Linked DNA regions of Gloeocapsopsis sp. IPPAS B-1203. The protein of the gene in region 2 interacts with the protein of the main gene of each other region in a pairwise test. Links are inferred from orthologs where the notes say so. Each region holds a gene or a part of one and is shown on either strand. Other genes may lie near its edges.

Region 1 (7,564 bases), on a different replicon or contig from region 2:
ATCATCACCTGCGAACCAGGTTTTAAAGTTGAGCCGTAGGCGGCACCCAACTTCACAGCAAATTCGGGTGTGATGTCAATATTAGCTAATCCAGTCACACCACGCTGACCAAATAAATTGCGTTGTGCTGTTTGTCCCCAAATTAAATTAATATTGAGTATCGCGCCCGATTCAATTTGTTTACTGGGCCAGACACGAACATTTGGAGTAATTTGAGCTTCTTCTCCCACTGTAGAAAGCGAACCTACTACAGCACCCTCTAACACTTGGGCACGGCGATCTACTCTTGTCCCACGCCCAATAACGCATGCTCGAAGCTCTGCATCTTCGCCCACAATTGCACCGTTCCAGATGATCGGCCGTTTTAAGTCAGCGTCAGCACCAATTGTGACGTTATCTCCAATAACAGTTCCAGCATCAATTCGCACTCGCGGTCCAATTCGACAATTACTACCAATCAGTGCTGGGGCACAAATCTCAACACTTGGATCAATAAAAGTGTTTTGACCTTCCCATATCCCTGGCTTTGTCTCTGTATAGGCAAAGTCAAGTTTTACCTTACCAAACAAACCATCGTACTGACTTTCGCGGTACGCATCGAGATGTCCGACATCACACCAGTATCCTTGAGCAATATAGCCGTACATTGGCTCGCCTTTTTCCAACAGCAATGGAAATAAATCTTTAGAAAAGTCAGATTCTTGATTTGCTGGTAAATAGTCCAAAACAGACGGTTCTAGAATGTAGATACCAGTGTTGACTGTATCGGAGAAAATCTCACTGGTGGATGGCTTTTCTAAAAATCTCCGAATGTGATAGTTTTCGTCGGTAATGACTACCCCAAACTCAATTGGGTTAGGAACGCGGGTCAGCACTAATGTCGCTTTTGCTTGTTTGCGTTTATGAAACTCAATGGCTGCTGTGAGATCGAAGTCTGTAACGCTATCGCCGCTAATCACTAAAAACGTTTCATCGAGAAATTCCGCGATATTTTTGACGCAGCCTGCGGTACCTAGCGGTTGATCTTCTTCAACGGCATAGGTCATTTGCACGCCAAAGTCACTACCATCTTGAAAATAATCGCGAATGACGTCAGGTAAATAATGAAGTGTGGCAATAACCTCAGTTATTTGGTGCCGTTTGAGAAGGTTAGTGATATGTTCCGCAATTGGTCTGTTTAAAATAGGTACCATCGGTTTAGGAAGGTCGCAAGTCAGCGGTCTTAACCGCGTTCCAGACCCTCCAGCCATCAGCACTGCACGCATAATTCCTCCTTAATTGATTTGCACTCGTCACTGACACACAGCCAATGACTCTGGCAAAAAAGCAAGTCTTGTTCTAGTTTCCTATGTATGTTGAAACTTAAGGTACTTCCACAAGATACATCCGTTAAGCGTAAACTTCATTAGGCACATATGTCAGTGTAGGGGTGTACAACTACGCGCCTATACTCGACGATGAGTGGCAAGTTACTATGCTTTTGAGCTACAACTAACTCAAAGCTACTTACGCGATCGCTGTAATGATTTCTGTAAGCTACTCTACACTAAAGATAGTGGAAGAGGACATTTGTCACCGCTGAAGATACCAGCTTTTACTTAATCAATGAGTTGTACAGGTGGTTGCTGAGAATGAACTTCATTTATTGGTTAGTTGTTATTGCATATGCAATAGGTGCTTGGAAATTCTGGAATGGGTTTCATCGCACTACCTTCTCGCGTAGTTTTTCTAATCGATTATCTCTATCACTATTATGGCCAGCATTGTTGCTCTCCAATAAGTCTTATCGACAAAATTTCAGGAAAGCACTCAAGGGCTAGTACGCGCATGAGTACGGCTTTCAATCAGTCACTGCAAGTTTGTCATCATGGCAAGTTGTGGCTGATTGGCGGAACTCAAGAAAGCATCAAAATTACTCAGGCGATCGCACCAGAAAATGTCTGTTGTATTGTTTCTGTAACAACTGAATCTGCGCGATCGCTTTATCGTTCTGCATCGTGTTTAACAATCTGGGTAGGGCGTTTAACTTTAGCTCAAACTCTAGAATTTATTCAACAACAACAAATTAAGGCGATTGTTGATGCGTCTCATCCTTATGCTGTGGAAGTTTCACACAATGCGATCGCGGCTGCACAACAACTACAGATACCTTACCTCCGCTATGAACGCCCAATATTGCTATCTAGCACAGAAAGTGCGAGCGAGAATTTCGATAGTTTTGAAGCTTTACTAGCAACAAACTACTTACAGAATAAGCGAGTATTGTTAACTGTGGGATATCGACCGCTACAGACGTTTCAAGCTTGGCACGATCGCGCAACATTATTTGCCCGAATTCTCCCTTCAGCGATCGCCATGACAGCAGCAGCGCAAGCAGGGTTTACCCCAGATCGATTAATTTGTCTGCGTCCTCCCATTTCTGCTGAATTAGAACTCGCACTTTGGCGTCAATGGCAAATTCAACTCGTGATTACCAAAGCTTCAGGAAAACCAGGAGGTGAAGATATTAAACGTCTTGTCGCAACTCAACTAGGTATTCCTTTAATCACAATAAGTAGACCAATAGTTAATTATCCACAACAAACTAGCGATTTATCTGTTGTATTAGATTTTTGTCGTCAGCACCTCAACCCAAGCCTTTACAGTTAATTGATATTAACCTTAGCTAGGCTTGGCAAATAAATTCGCAACAATTCGTCTGGGTAGCTCCGAAGGAAGTAGCAGAGCACCTGCGGTTGATGTCAATCGACCTACTTAAAAAGCTTGAATCCACTCTTTAATAGAGTACTCAGTCCAAACTCCATTTTTCCAATAAGGATCGGCTTCAACAAGTTGATGGACTGTTGCTGCATCCTCAGCTTCGTAAATGCCAAAAACCTTTGTTAAATCCTTTGTTGGACCGATTGTAATCAACACTCCAGATTCTTTTTGTGCAGCCAGGCCGTCGAGATGAGCCTGTCGATAAGGAGCGCGTTTTTCTAGTACATTATCGCAGTAACTTCCCCACATTACGTACTTAGGCATAGTCTTCCAGTAATTTGCAAACTCAACTGCGTAGATTTACGCCAAATTTTTCTACTAAAGATTCTCGCACTTTCTGGTGTACAGGTTCGATGTCCTCATCTGTTAGAGTCCGGTTTTGAGCGCGATACACCAAGCGAAACGCCAAACTTCTTTGTCCTTGTGGGACGTGTTCGCCGCGATATTCATCAAACAATTCCACCGATTCGAGTAATTCTCCGGCTGCAAGGGCGATCGCGCGTTTTATTTCCGCAACAGAGACTTCTAGATGAGCGAAAAATGCGATATCTCTAGGTGAAGCTGGATAAGTAGAATACGGACGGAATCTTGGGACTAAAACTTCGTCGCGATCCCAATAATCTAAAATCACATCTAAATCAAGTTGAAATACATAAACCGCATCTGGTAAGCCTTTTTCTTGACGTAATTGAGGATGGACTTGTCCAAAATCACCTAATCGATTACCCTGCAACCATAACGATGCAGTACGTCCTGGATGCAAGCGGGAGTCTTGATGACTGGGTTGAAACTCCACCTTCAAGCCCAAGCGTTGAAAGACACTTTCTAGAACGCCCTTAGCTTCAAACCAAGTCAAAGGATGTTCTTTTCCACCTGACGTCCACTTACCTTGAGTGACATCTCCACCTAAAATTCCACCTAAAGCCTCAGCTTCGAGCAAGCCATCTTCTTCTTGCCAGAAAATGCGCCCAATTTCAAAACCATTCAAGCTGCCATTACCTTGCTCTAGGTTGTACTGAAAAGCATCAATCAAGCCAGAAATTAAATCTGTGCGCAGTGCTGAATATTCAACAAAAATTGGGTTGGTGAGTACAATTTGTCGATCTTGTCCTGGCTTACCTAATGAATAATGAATCAATTCTGTCAATCCAGCAGCGCGGAAAGCTTCGCGGAGTTGGCGAGTGAGTTGCTGTTCTAGGGAAAGATAGCCAGGCTCTGTTTTTTCAGGTAAAGTGTCGCAAAAGCGATCGTAACCATACAACCGTGAAATTTCTTCAATCAAGTCAATTTCGCGCTCTAAATCGCGGTGACGATATGGCGGAACTGTTACACTCAAGACTTTTTGTTCAGGTGATGGTTTGACTTGACATCCGAGTGCGGTAAGAATTTGCTGAATATCTTCTGATTGTAATTCGCCTGTAGTCTCTCCTAAGTCTATTGGTCCTAAAACCTGGTTGACGCGGTTAAGACGTAGTTCAATCGAACGTGACAGCGCACCAACTTCGGGACGTGCATCAGCAAACTGCTGTTGTACAACAACACCTCCAGCTAATTCACGCATAAGCATTAAAGCGCGACGACAGGCTAGCTCTAATTCAGCAGCGTTAATTCCCCGTTCGTACCTTGCTGAAGCTTCTGTACGTAAACCTTGGCTCCGTGCAGAACGACGAATTGCGACAGGATCGAAGAGTGCAGCTTCTAGAACGAGGTTTTGAGTACCTTCATGCACTTCTGTTGCTTCGCCTCCCATAACCCCTGCTAAAGCAACTGGTTTATCGTGCGCGGTAATCAGTAAAGCTTGATTGGAAAGCGTGCGCGTTTGACCGTCCAGCGTTTTTAGTGTTTCGCCAGCTTGTGCGAATCGGACACCGATCGTTAATTCTGATTGAGTTTCACTAACAGCTAAAAGGCGATCGCGATCAAAAGCATGTAGCGGTTGACCCCATTCCAGCACAATGTAGTTTGTAATATCGACAACATTATTGATTGGGCGAATTCCTGCGGCTTGCAATCGCTGTTGTAACCATGCTGGTGAAGGAGCAATTTTTAGAGATTCGATCGCCGTACCCATGTAAGCAGGGCAAGCTTGTGATTCTACGATATTAATAGTTAAATTCTTTTTACCAGCTGAGATTGAGCTTTCCTGTGCTGCTGGTAATCGCACTGTTTTACCTGTAATTGCAGCGACCTCTCGTGCTACACCAACCATACTTAATGCATCAGCACGATTTGCCGTTGCTGTCAAGTCAAGAATGACATCATCTAAGCCAAGCAATGGGCGAACATCACTACCTAATGGCACTTCCTGCTCAAAAATATGAATTCCTGCAGATTCTTTAGCTAATCCCAACTCAGCTAAAGAACAAATCATGCCTTCAGAGCGTACTCCGCGTAGTTTTGCTGCTTTGATTTTGACGTCAATTTTGGGCAGATAAGTACCAACTAACGCGACCGGCACATAAATTCCCGCCCGCACGTTAGACGCACCGCAGACTATATTTAATAGTTCTGAAGAAGCAGTTCCCACATCTACTGTCGTGACACTGAGTTTATCAGCATTGGGATGGCGTTGACACTCCAGTACTTTTCCGACAACCACTCCCTCTGCCCAAGTACGACGATCTTCAATTTCTTCTACTTCAAACCCTGCCATTGTTAACGTTTCCGCCAATTCTTCTGGAGAAAGAGTCAACTCAACCAGTTCTTGCAACCAATTCAGAGAAATACGCATGGAGTATGCTTGCTTAAACTTCAGCCAGACTATCTTATCAAATTGCAAAGCTTTGCATACATTGCCGTGCCAGCGAAACCATTTGATGTGCTCCAATTCATATAGCCGAATGCAACTAAGAATCTTTGCTGCTCAATCACTTTGCTACCTGCTTCATCGCAGCAAACTGCATGGTAATAGGAACCTTTCAAGCAAATATTCAGCCTGTCTGCTTAAACTGAAAGAAGTAGATATAGCTGCCATCGAGTTTAACCATCCAGGGTATTTGAGGCAGTGGCAATTCATTGTCACTGAGTTCTCCTGCAAACCGTTGGGCAACTTGTTGCAAGTTATTTTGCGCAATAATACTGTTGATATGCTGCAACAAGCAACGGAACACTAAACAGGAATAAAGGACTGTTGTAAGTACAACTACCCGTTTCGCCAAGGATATAATCCTTAAATCAGTTTTCTGTTCCGATACTTATTACTACCCTAGCCAAAGTATTTAATCAGGGCAAGAAAGATTTTTGAGATAATCTTGGCTAAACTGTCTCACGCCAACTTAACTTAACAATATCTGTTAATGTCTTCTTGCCTGAAAGGTTTGCTGCTACACATCAGTTCTCTGATCGCGAATTTCTACCGGAATAACTTTCCCTTCAGAGAAGTCTGCTTCACTAGAAGCACCTAGCGTTTCGGTGTCTGTAGTTATTCTGGGTAGCTCAACTTGCTTTTTCTCTACTGAGGATGGTTTGACCTCCTTACTTGCACGTTTGGCTGAGTCTGCAACACTTTTTGTTGCATCCGTGGCTGAGTTTGCAGCATTCTGTACGGCTGGTTTAACATCTTCAACTGCACCTTTTACAGATTCTGAGACACTTCTGACCGCTGGCTTAGCCTCCTTGGATGCAGATTTAACAGCTTCTACAACAGAGGGTTTGGACTCCTGCACTGTTTCCTTGACTGCTTCTGCTGTGTCAACTATGGAGGGTCTTGCCTCCTCAACTGTCTTTTTGGTTGAGTCTACTACACCTTTTACAGATTCTGAGACACTTCTGACAGCTGGCTTAGCCTCCTCGGATGCAGATTTAACAGCTTCTACAACAGAGGGTTTGGACTCCTGCACTGTTTCCTTGACTGCTTCTGCTGTGTCAACTATGGAGGGTCTTGCTTCCTCAACTGTTTCCTTGACTGAATCTACTGCGCCCTTTACAGAAGGCTTAACATACTCAGCTGTATCTTTTACTGCTTCGCCTACACCTTCTACAGTTTCGTTTACATTGTCGGCTACACTCTCTACGGCGTCTACTACACCTTCTACAGTCTTATTGACAGCCTCAGCTGTTCCCCTACCAGCCATCGCCCCTGCTGCTGCACCTGCTACAGCACCAACGATTCCTCCAGTACGACCGCCAAGTATAGCACCCACAGCCGCTCCAGCTGCTGCCGCGCCAATACCTGAGCTGCTTGGCTGATCTTCTTGTTGCTGTATATTGGGTTCACTATTCTCATCAGACTTATCCACTGGTTGCTTATTCTCAGTCATTTCTTTTTCCTTTAAGTAAAGTATTTATCAACAATTTGTGGCAATTTGACTATTGCCAATTTAACGATTACAAAAAAGGACTTACACCTAACTGAGGGGGGACAACGCCAAACACATAGTTAATCTAAAGTTATAAGTTTTAGAGTGATCCGATAGCAGGGCAGGCATCTTGCCTGTGGTAGGCAAGGGGATTAAGTGAATAGAGAGGCAAGGAGGAGCCAGTGCGTTGTAGAGGTATCCTCTGATAGTAACTAGCGTCAAGGAGCGGGTGAAAGAGTGGCACTTCCAGTTTCCCCATCTTTTTATCTCCCCGACTTCCCAGCCTCCCCAGATCTCTTTTCCCTGATCTCTAATTTTCCGTATAAATCAGGTGGTTGTTGATTATTTTTCTTTGAATAATTGAAGCAGGGTGCGATCGCTCCCAGTATTACCTGAAGCAGCGAGTAACGCTCATATGAGCTATTGCCTAAATCCTGATTGTTCCCATCCGCAAAACTCAAGTTCCTGCCAGACGTGTGCAACCTGTGGTGCTCAATTATTGTTAC
Region 2 (7,526 bases):
AAAGAAGATGTTTTTGATGAATGTTACTTGGATGCTCGTGAAGCAGCAATAGATGAGACAGGATTGCCTAAGAAAACTTTCCCGTTAGAGTGTTCTTACTCATTAGATCAAGTGCTGAATTCAAGTTTCTTTCCAGAAGCGATCGCAGATGAATAATTTGCTTTGAGAGTATTCACTTGCTTATTGACAAACCCATTTCCATAATGGGTGACTCGGACCCTGTTGACGAATGCGCTGTACTTGTTGTTCTAAACGGCGCTTTTCTTGCGATGGTATTCCCCAAAGGATATTACGACTTTGCCATACCAAGACACCCAAAGTCATGCCAACACAAATTGCTAAACCCAGGGTAGGTATTGGGTTATAATACAAGCCATAGCGCACTGCTACCCAAGTAAAATATTGTTGCCACAAAGCAATTTCCCCACGTAACCCCCACAAGCTCAATAAACCAATTGTTAACCACAATATTCCGACAAACAACCATCTACCGTACACAGTTAATTGATGTAGCTTGTGTACTTGCTGTTTAAAAGTTTTGTCGCGGTATTCACTGAGATTGTTATAGTGTGGCTGATCTGGTTGAACCATAGTGAGGGTAGGATACTACTGCAAGCTGACAAAAAGAATGCATTGTTAAGTATCTTCTGGTGGTGAATCAATCACTGCTGTGCTTTGTGTTGCTAAACGCTGACCATGACGTTCGCGCCACCAAGAAAGGAGAGTACTGGCGATAAAAATACTAGAATAAGCACCGCAAATAAAGCCGATAATCAAAGCTAAGGCAAAATTCTTTAAAGTTTCTCCACCAAATAGAAAAATTGCGAATAGTGCGAGCATTGTTGTTAATGTCGTATTGATCGATCTGGCTAAAGTCTGATTAACAGCATCATCAACAATTTCACTAATCGAGCGATCGGGATTTACTTTTAATATTTCCCGAATTCGGTCATAGATGACGACAGTATCGTTGACTGAAAAACCCGTGATTGTGAGTAAAGCAACGATAAATAAACTATCTACCTCAACACCCCATACTAAGCCTAAAATTGCAAAAACCCCTGCTGTGAACAGCACATCATGAAGTAGGGCAGTAATTGCAAATACGGCAAAGTCTAACTGAAACCGTAAACTAATGTAAACGATAATACCACCAAAAGAAACAATCAACGCCAGCAATCCAGAAGATAATAATTGGCGACCAATTGTTGGACCTACTGTGTCGATCTGAGTCGATTGCGGATCGAAAGCACCAATTCTTTGACTAAGTGCATCTTGCAACTGGGTACGTTGCTCTACATCTAAGGTACTCGTGCGAATTGAGATACCTTGTTGTTCTTGTCCCAAAATCTGAATGCTGCTATTAGCAAGTCCTTGGGCTGCTAGAACTTCGCGCACCGCAGTAATATCTATTGGTTGAGCACAATTATTTGGTTGACTGCAATCTCGTTCGAGTTGTAAGCGCGTACCACCGACAAAATCCAAACTAGGACGTAATGGTGCGCCGATTTGCTGCCAAGAAATTAGCATTGCAGCTATTCCAGTAATAATCGCTACAGCAGAAATTGCCCACCATAGTTTTCGCGATTGATTAATACTTAGTTTCATTGTGATATCTATGCCCCTCCAGTCTAAGATCGCGAGTTCATCGAGCTACCTCTGCCCTCCGAACTGTTGGCAGGTTTGGACAATACAATTCTGGCTTACGCAATGAAGGTAAGCTAATTGCGATAAACATGAGGGTACGACTACAGGTAATTGCTGTAAACATACTCACGGCAATTCCTAGTGCCAAAGTTAAGGCAAAACCACGAACTAAACCTGCTCCTAACCAGAACAAAGCTGCACAAGCAATCCAAGTTGTGACATTACTATCTAAAATGCTGGAAAAAGCACGGTAAAATCCCGATTCCACAGAACGATACAGCGACTTACCAGCACGAAGTTCCTCACGTGTCCGCTCAAAAATGAGTACATTGGCGTCAACTGCCATGCCAATACTGAGAATAAAACCCGCAATGCCAGGAAGTGTCAAGGTGACACCAAGTAAAGCAAAACTAGCCCACGTCAGTAAAGCATAAACACACAAAGATAAATCTGCAATGATGCCAGGAACTCGATAGTAAACGACCATGAAGATCAACACCAAGATCAAACCACCGATACCAGCATAGATACTGCGTTGGATGCTGTCTCTTCCTAAAGTGGCACCAACAGTGCGATTTTCAACAATTTCTACAGGTACAGGTAATGCACCACCTCGTAATTGAATTGCCAAATCGTTCGCTTCTTGGGCAGTAAAGCGACCTGTAATGACTGCTGATCCTCCTGTGATCCCAGTTTGAGCAAATTGCGGACCAACGGTAGGTGCGCTAATTAATTCATTGTCAAGAAAGATACCAATACTGCGTCCAGTTCCAGCAAGATCGCGGGTGAGTTGGGCAAACAGTTCAGCACCAGGTGAATCAAAACGAATTCCTACTTCCCAGTTGTTGGGTGCTTGTGTCGGTTGTCCGTACGCATCTTCAAGGTTTCTACCTGTTAGGGGAGGATTTGTGCTTTCAAATAGTTGAGCGATCGCTGCATTACTGCGCTCAATCGCTTCTTGATTTTGCTGAATTTCTGTAGTATTGTTTGTTGCTCTTAATTCTTGCTGTTTGGCTAGCAATCCTAATCTGACTTGCTGTTCGGCAAATAACTGGGCTTCTGTACCTGGTCGTTGCGTGCGAAACTCTAACTGTGCAGTTCCTCCAAGCACTCGTTCGGCTTGTTCTGGATTGCTGACACCAGGGAGTTGGACAAGTATTTGATCTTGCCCTACAGTTTGGACGACTGGTTCCGAAACACCTAAACCATTAATTCGATTTTCAATAACACTCTGAACGGCTTCTAGTTCGCGGTCAGTGATTTGGGGAATCTCTGCTGTTGGTTGCACTTGAATTGTTAGCTGCGAACCACCTTGAAGATCTAATCCCAAGGAAATCGGAAGTCTGGCGATCGCCACAATAGCAGCGATTACCAATACTACGATCAAAGCCAATAGCGATCGCTGTCTTTGCATACTCTAAATTTGTCTGCGACAAACGCTATGATAACGTTTTAAAAATGCATTGCTAAATCCGCAATGCCACCATCTTCTCGACTGCTTCAATAATTTGCTCTGGTTGAACAATTGTCAATCGCTCTAAAGCCCCGTTGTATGGTGTGGGAATATCTTGGGAAGACAAGCGCAATACAGGTGCATCGAGTTCGTCGAAGAGGCGATCGTTAATTGAGGCAACCAGTTCAGCACCAATACCTCCTGTGCGCATACACTCTTCCACAATAATGACACGATGTGTTTTCCGAATCGAGTCACCAATCGTATCAAAATCTAAAGGTTTGAGTGAAATTAAATCGATGACTTCAGGGTCAAAACCATTCTTTTCTAAAGTTTTTACCGCTTGGAGCACATGATGACGCATCCGCGAGTACGTCAAAATTGTCACATCTTTCCCTTGACGAACGACTTCGGCTTTATCTAAAGGCAACAAATATTCAGTTTCTGGTAAATCTTCTTTTAAGTTGTACAGCAGTACGTGTTCAAAAAATAATACTGGATTCTCATCGCGAATTGCTGATTTGAGTAATCCCTTAGCGTTATAAGGAGTGGAGCAGGCAACAATTTTTAGCCCTGGAACTGCCTGAAAATAAGCCTCTAGCCTTTGTGAGTGTTCTGCACCGAGTTGTCTACCCACACCGCCAGGACCGCGAATTACCATCGGAATTTTGAAGTTACCGCCAGAAGTATAGCGCAGCATTCCGGCATTGTTTGCAATTTGGTTAAAAGCAAGGAGTAGAAACCCCATATTCATACCTTCAACAATCGGTCGCAATCCGGTCATTGCGGCTCCTACAGCCATTCCAGTAAAACTATTTTCGGCAATGGGCGTGTCGAGTAATCGCAGTTCGCCATACTTTTTGTAAAGGTCTTTCGTCACTTTATACGAACCGCCATAATGTCCGACGTCTTCACCAAGAACAAATACAGTAGCATCGCGTGCCATTTCTTCATCAATGGCGGCACGTAGCGCATTAAAAAAGAGTGTTTCTGCCATGAATGCAAGGAGGTGGAATAGTTAATCGGTTAGTCTATAATATTAACCTTTTGCCATGATTTATGAATGCTGTGGGCGATCGCACTTGGAACTAGGAGCGAGGGGCGAGGGGTTAGAGAGCGGTTGAAACCGCTGCTATACAGACAAAACCTGTCTTCACAGGTTTCTACAGCTTTTATCTTCGCATTAATCCACGGAGGTGAGCTTTGTTTTTAAGCCGCGAAGGGAGTCGCTGGGCTACCTTTGTGAATTCGCGTTAAATTAAAAACAAAAATTTTATACTAAATCATGCTCGAACACGATGTTGTTATTGTAGGTGGTGGATTAGCGGGATGTCGTGCAGCGGTAGAAATTGCCCGCACTGATCCAAAATTAGACGTTGCTGTTGTTGCCAAAACACACCCGATTCGTTCGCACTCGGTTGCAGCACAAGGCGGAATTGCCGCAACGCTCAAAAATGTTGACGATAGTGATACTTGGGAAGCTCATGCATTTGATACTGTTAAAGGTTCCGACTACTTAGCCGATCAAGATGCGGTAGAACTATTAGCAAAAGAAGCACCTGATGTGGTGATTGATTTGGAACATATGGGGGTGCTGTTTTCTCGTTTACCTGATGGGCGAATCGCGCAACGTGCTTTTGGGGGACACTCGCACAACCGTACTTGCTACGCAGCTGATAAAACTGGTCATGCAATTCTACACGAACTCGTTAACAATTTACGACGATATGGCGTCCAGATTTACGATGAGTGGTATGTCCTGCGCTTGATTTTAGAAGATGGTCAAGCTAAGGGTATCGTTACGTACAACATTCTTGATGGACAACTTGAAGTAGTCCGCGCTAAAGCCGTGATGTTTGCGACTGGTGGTTATGGTCGCGTCTACAATACTACATCGAATGATTATGCTTCCACAGGTGATGGTTTGGCCATGACGGCAATGGCTGGTTTACCTTTGGAAGATATGGAGTTTGTACAATTTCATCCCACAGGTTTATATCCAGTAGGCGTTTTGATTTCGGAAGCTGTACGCGGTGAAGGTGCGTATCTGATTAACAGTGAAGGCGATCGCTTTATGGCAAATTATGCGCCGAGTCGCATGGAATTAGCACCGCGCGATATTACATCTCGTGCGATCGCCAGAGAAATTCGCGCCGGACGCGGGATTCATGCTGATGGAAGTGCAGGAGGACCATTTGTGTATCTCGATCTGCGCCACATGGGACCAGAAAAAATTATGAGCCGCGTTCCTTTCTGTTGGGAAGAAGCCCACCGCTTAGTTGGTATTGATGCAGTACATCAACCGATGCCGGTGCGTCCTACGGTGCATTATTCAATGGGGGGAATTCCTGTTAATACCGATGGGCAAGTCCGCAGTAGTGGAGACAATTTAGTTGATGGCTTCTTTGCTGCTGGTGAGTGTGCGTGTGTCTCGGTGCATGGTGCAAATCGTCTGGGAAGTAATTCACTGCTTGAATGTGTTGTCTATGGACGCCGAACGGGGAAAGCGATCGCGCAGTATGTGCAAAATCGCAAGTTACCTGCAATTGACGAGCAACGTTACATTACAGAAGCCCAGCGTCGCCTGCAAGCCTTACTCGAGCAACCAGGCAAGTACCGAATCAACCAAGTTCGTACTGCTTTTCAAGACTGCATGACGCAGCATTGTGGTGTCTTTCGCACTGCCGAAATTATGCAAGAAGGCTTGCAACAAATACAACAATTACAACAGCGATATTCGGATATTTACTTAGACGACAAAAGCATATGTTGGAACACAGAAATTGTTGAAGCATTAGAACTGCAAAGTTTATTCGTCGTAGGTAGAATCATTCTTGCAGCTGCCTTAAATCGTCAAGAAAGTCGCGGCGCACACTACCGCGAAGATTACGCGCAGCGCAATGATAGCGATTTTCTCAAACATACAATGGCTTACTATTCCCCAGCCGGAATTGATCTACAATATCGACCTGTTACAATTACAATGTTTGAACCGCAAGAAAGAAAGTATTAGAGTTCTATTAAATGAGTGGCGATTCTATCTCTAGGGTTGAGAAAGTGGGGAATTCCTAGCAGAGTCAGCTTCTGAAAGTAATTAGTATTCTTCAATTGGCAATTTTAGTTAACGGTGGGCTTGCATAAACTAACCTCGGACTATGTTAACTTTAGATACATAGTATTCCATGTTGTTACGTAAACTTCTCAGCTTAAGGTAATTTTATTTATTAGAAGACATTTTAAGTTTAAATTGCTCCCTCATTTTAAAGAAGATCGGCAATGACTGATAATGGAGAACAAACGCGGAATCGGTTAAGCAAAGATGTTGTCCTGCTGATTAGAGGGCTAATCATTGGTAAAGTGTTAACACTTGTCGTGATTGGTGGTGTCTTGTGGTGGTTGAGACCACGTTTATTCATGAGTAACGACGCCGCAACTCAAAATTCAGGTGTTGCTTCAGTTGCGAACGATGGAGCAAACTTTCAGTCAGTTGCAGCAGTACCGACTGGTACATTTAACTATGGTGGTAGTCCAGCTTGGGCGGCGATTAGACAGCTGGTAGATGCACAAATTCAAAATGCACGTCCAGAATTACAACTGCGTTACGTATCTCCTGGTGAAGGTGTTCCCAGTTCAAGGACAGGCATTCAAATGTTGCTTGACGGAAAGATAGACATAGCTCAAACTTCTCGTCCCTTAACAGCAACAGAAGCGGCAATCGCCAAAGAGCGAGGTATTGTACTAGAGCAAAGTCCTGTTGGAGTTGATGGTGTAGCAGTAGCCGTGAACCATTCACTAACAGTCGCAGGATTAACGACTGAGCAGTTGCGGCAAATCTATCAAGGAACAATTACCAACTGGAGCCAAGTTGGAGGACCAGACCTTAACATTGTGCCATTTTCTCGACCGTTAGAAGATGCAGATACTCCAATATTTGCTTCTCAAAGCCAGTCGTCGCAGTTTGGAACTCAAGTGCAGTATGTCACCACAACAACAGAAGCGTTACGTCAAGTTAGTAATACCCCAGGTGGTATATATTATGCTTCTGCACGTACGATAGTACCTCAATGTAGTGTCAAAACTTTGCCTTTAGGCGAGAATACCAATCAGCTGATCGCTCCTTATCGTCAGCCCTCAGTTCAGACAAGTGAATGTCCCGCTGAACGGAATCAGGTAAATACAGCCGTTTTTGAAAGCGGCGAATATCCAATCACTTACAATCTATTTGTCATTACCAAGCAAAATCAAAGTCGAGAACAACAAGCAGGAGAAGCTTACACTAATCTTTTGCTAAGTCAACAGGGACAAAAAGCACTAGAGCAAGTTGGATTTGCACCAGTATCGTCAGATATTGCCCGTCAATAATCCAAAGTAGCACTGCGAAGTACTTTATGCGCTCTTTAACATGATAGGCGAAGTCATTAAAGGT

Evidence for each region.
Region 1: the proteins of secD (region 2) and pheT interact in binary tests that used the Escherichia coli proteins (3 or more experiments, as listed by UniProt). The link is inferred for Gloeocapsopsis sp. IPPAS B-1203 from one-to-one orthologs.

What each region holds. Positions count from the first base shown.
Region 1 is NZ_PEIG01000010.1:48,289-55,852, reverse strand. Bases 2,770-5,807 are described here. They hold pheT (phenylalanine--tRNA ligase subunit beta), read right to left. Parts: upstream 5,492-5,807; coding sequence 3,047-5,491; downstream 2,770-3,046. Other genes in these bases: CSQ79_RS17690 (hypothetical protein), read right to left, coding at 5,691-5,807; CSQ79_RS17700 (YciI family protein), read right to left, coding at 2,770-3,024. In the rest of the region: CSQ79_RS17715 (mannose-1-phosphate guanyltransferase), read right to left, coding at 1-1,265; CSQ79_RS28010 (hypothetical protein), read left to right, coding at 1,462-1,602; CSQ79_RS28955 (hypothetical protein), read left to right, coding at 1,632-1,820; CSQ79_RS17705 (cobalt-precorrin-6A reductase), read left to right, coding at 1,828-2,649; more of CSQ79_RS17700, read right to left, coding at 2,755-2,769; more of CSQ79_RS17690, read right to left, coding at 5,808-5,918; CSQ79_RS17685 (hypothetical protein), read right to left, coding at 6,084-7,019; CSQ79_RS17680 (serine/threonine-protein kinase), read left to right, coding at 7,474-7,564.
Region 2 is NZ_PEIG01000002.1:307,743-315,268, forward strand. The notes cover bases 854-3,853. They hold secD (protein translocase subunit SecD), read right to left. Parts: upstream 3,062-3,853; coding sequence 1,646-3,061; downstream 854-1,645. Other genes in these bases: secF (protein translocase subunit SecF), read right to left, coding at 854-1,608; CSQ79_RS04815 (alpha-ketoacid dehydrogenase subunit beta), read right to left, coding at 3,114-3,853. In the rest of the region: CSQ79_RS04795 (DUF29 domain-containing protein), read left to right, coding at 1-156; CSQ79_RS04800 (hypothetical protein), read right to left, coding at 181-591; more of secF, read right to left, coding at 637-853; more of CSQ79_RS04815, read right to left, coding at 3,854-4,097; CSQ79_RS04820 (succinate dehydrogenase/fumarate reductase flavoprotein subunit), read left to right, coding at 4,386-6,113; CSQ79_RS04825 (PstS family phosphate ABC transporter substrate-binding protein), read left to right, coding at 6,377-7,462; CSQ79_RS04830 (serine/threonine-protein kinase), read left to right, coding at 7,503-7,526. UniProt on the Escherichia coli protein: Part of the Sec protein translocase complex. Interacts with the SecYEG preprotein conducting channel. SecDF uses the proton motive force (PMF) to complete protein translocation after the ATP-dependent function of SecA.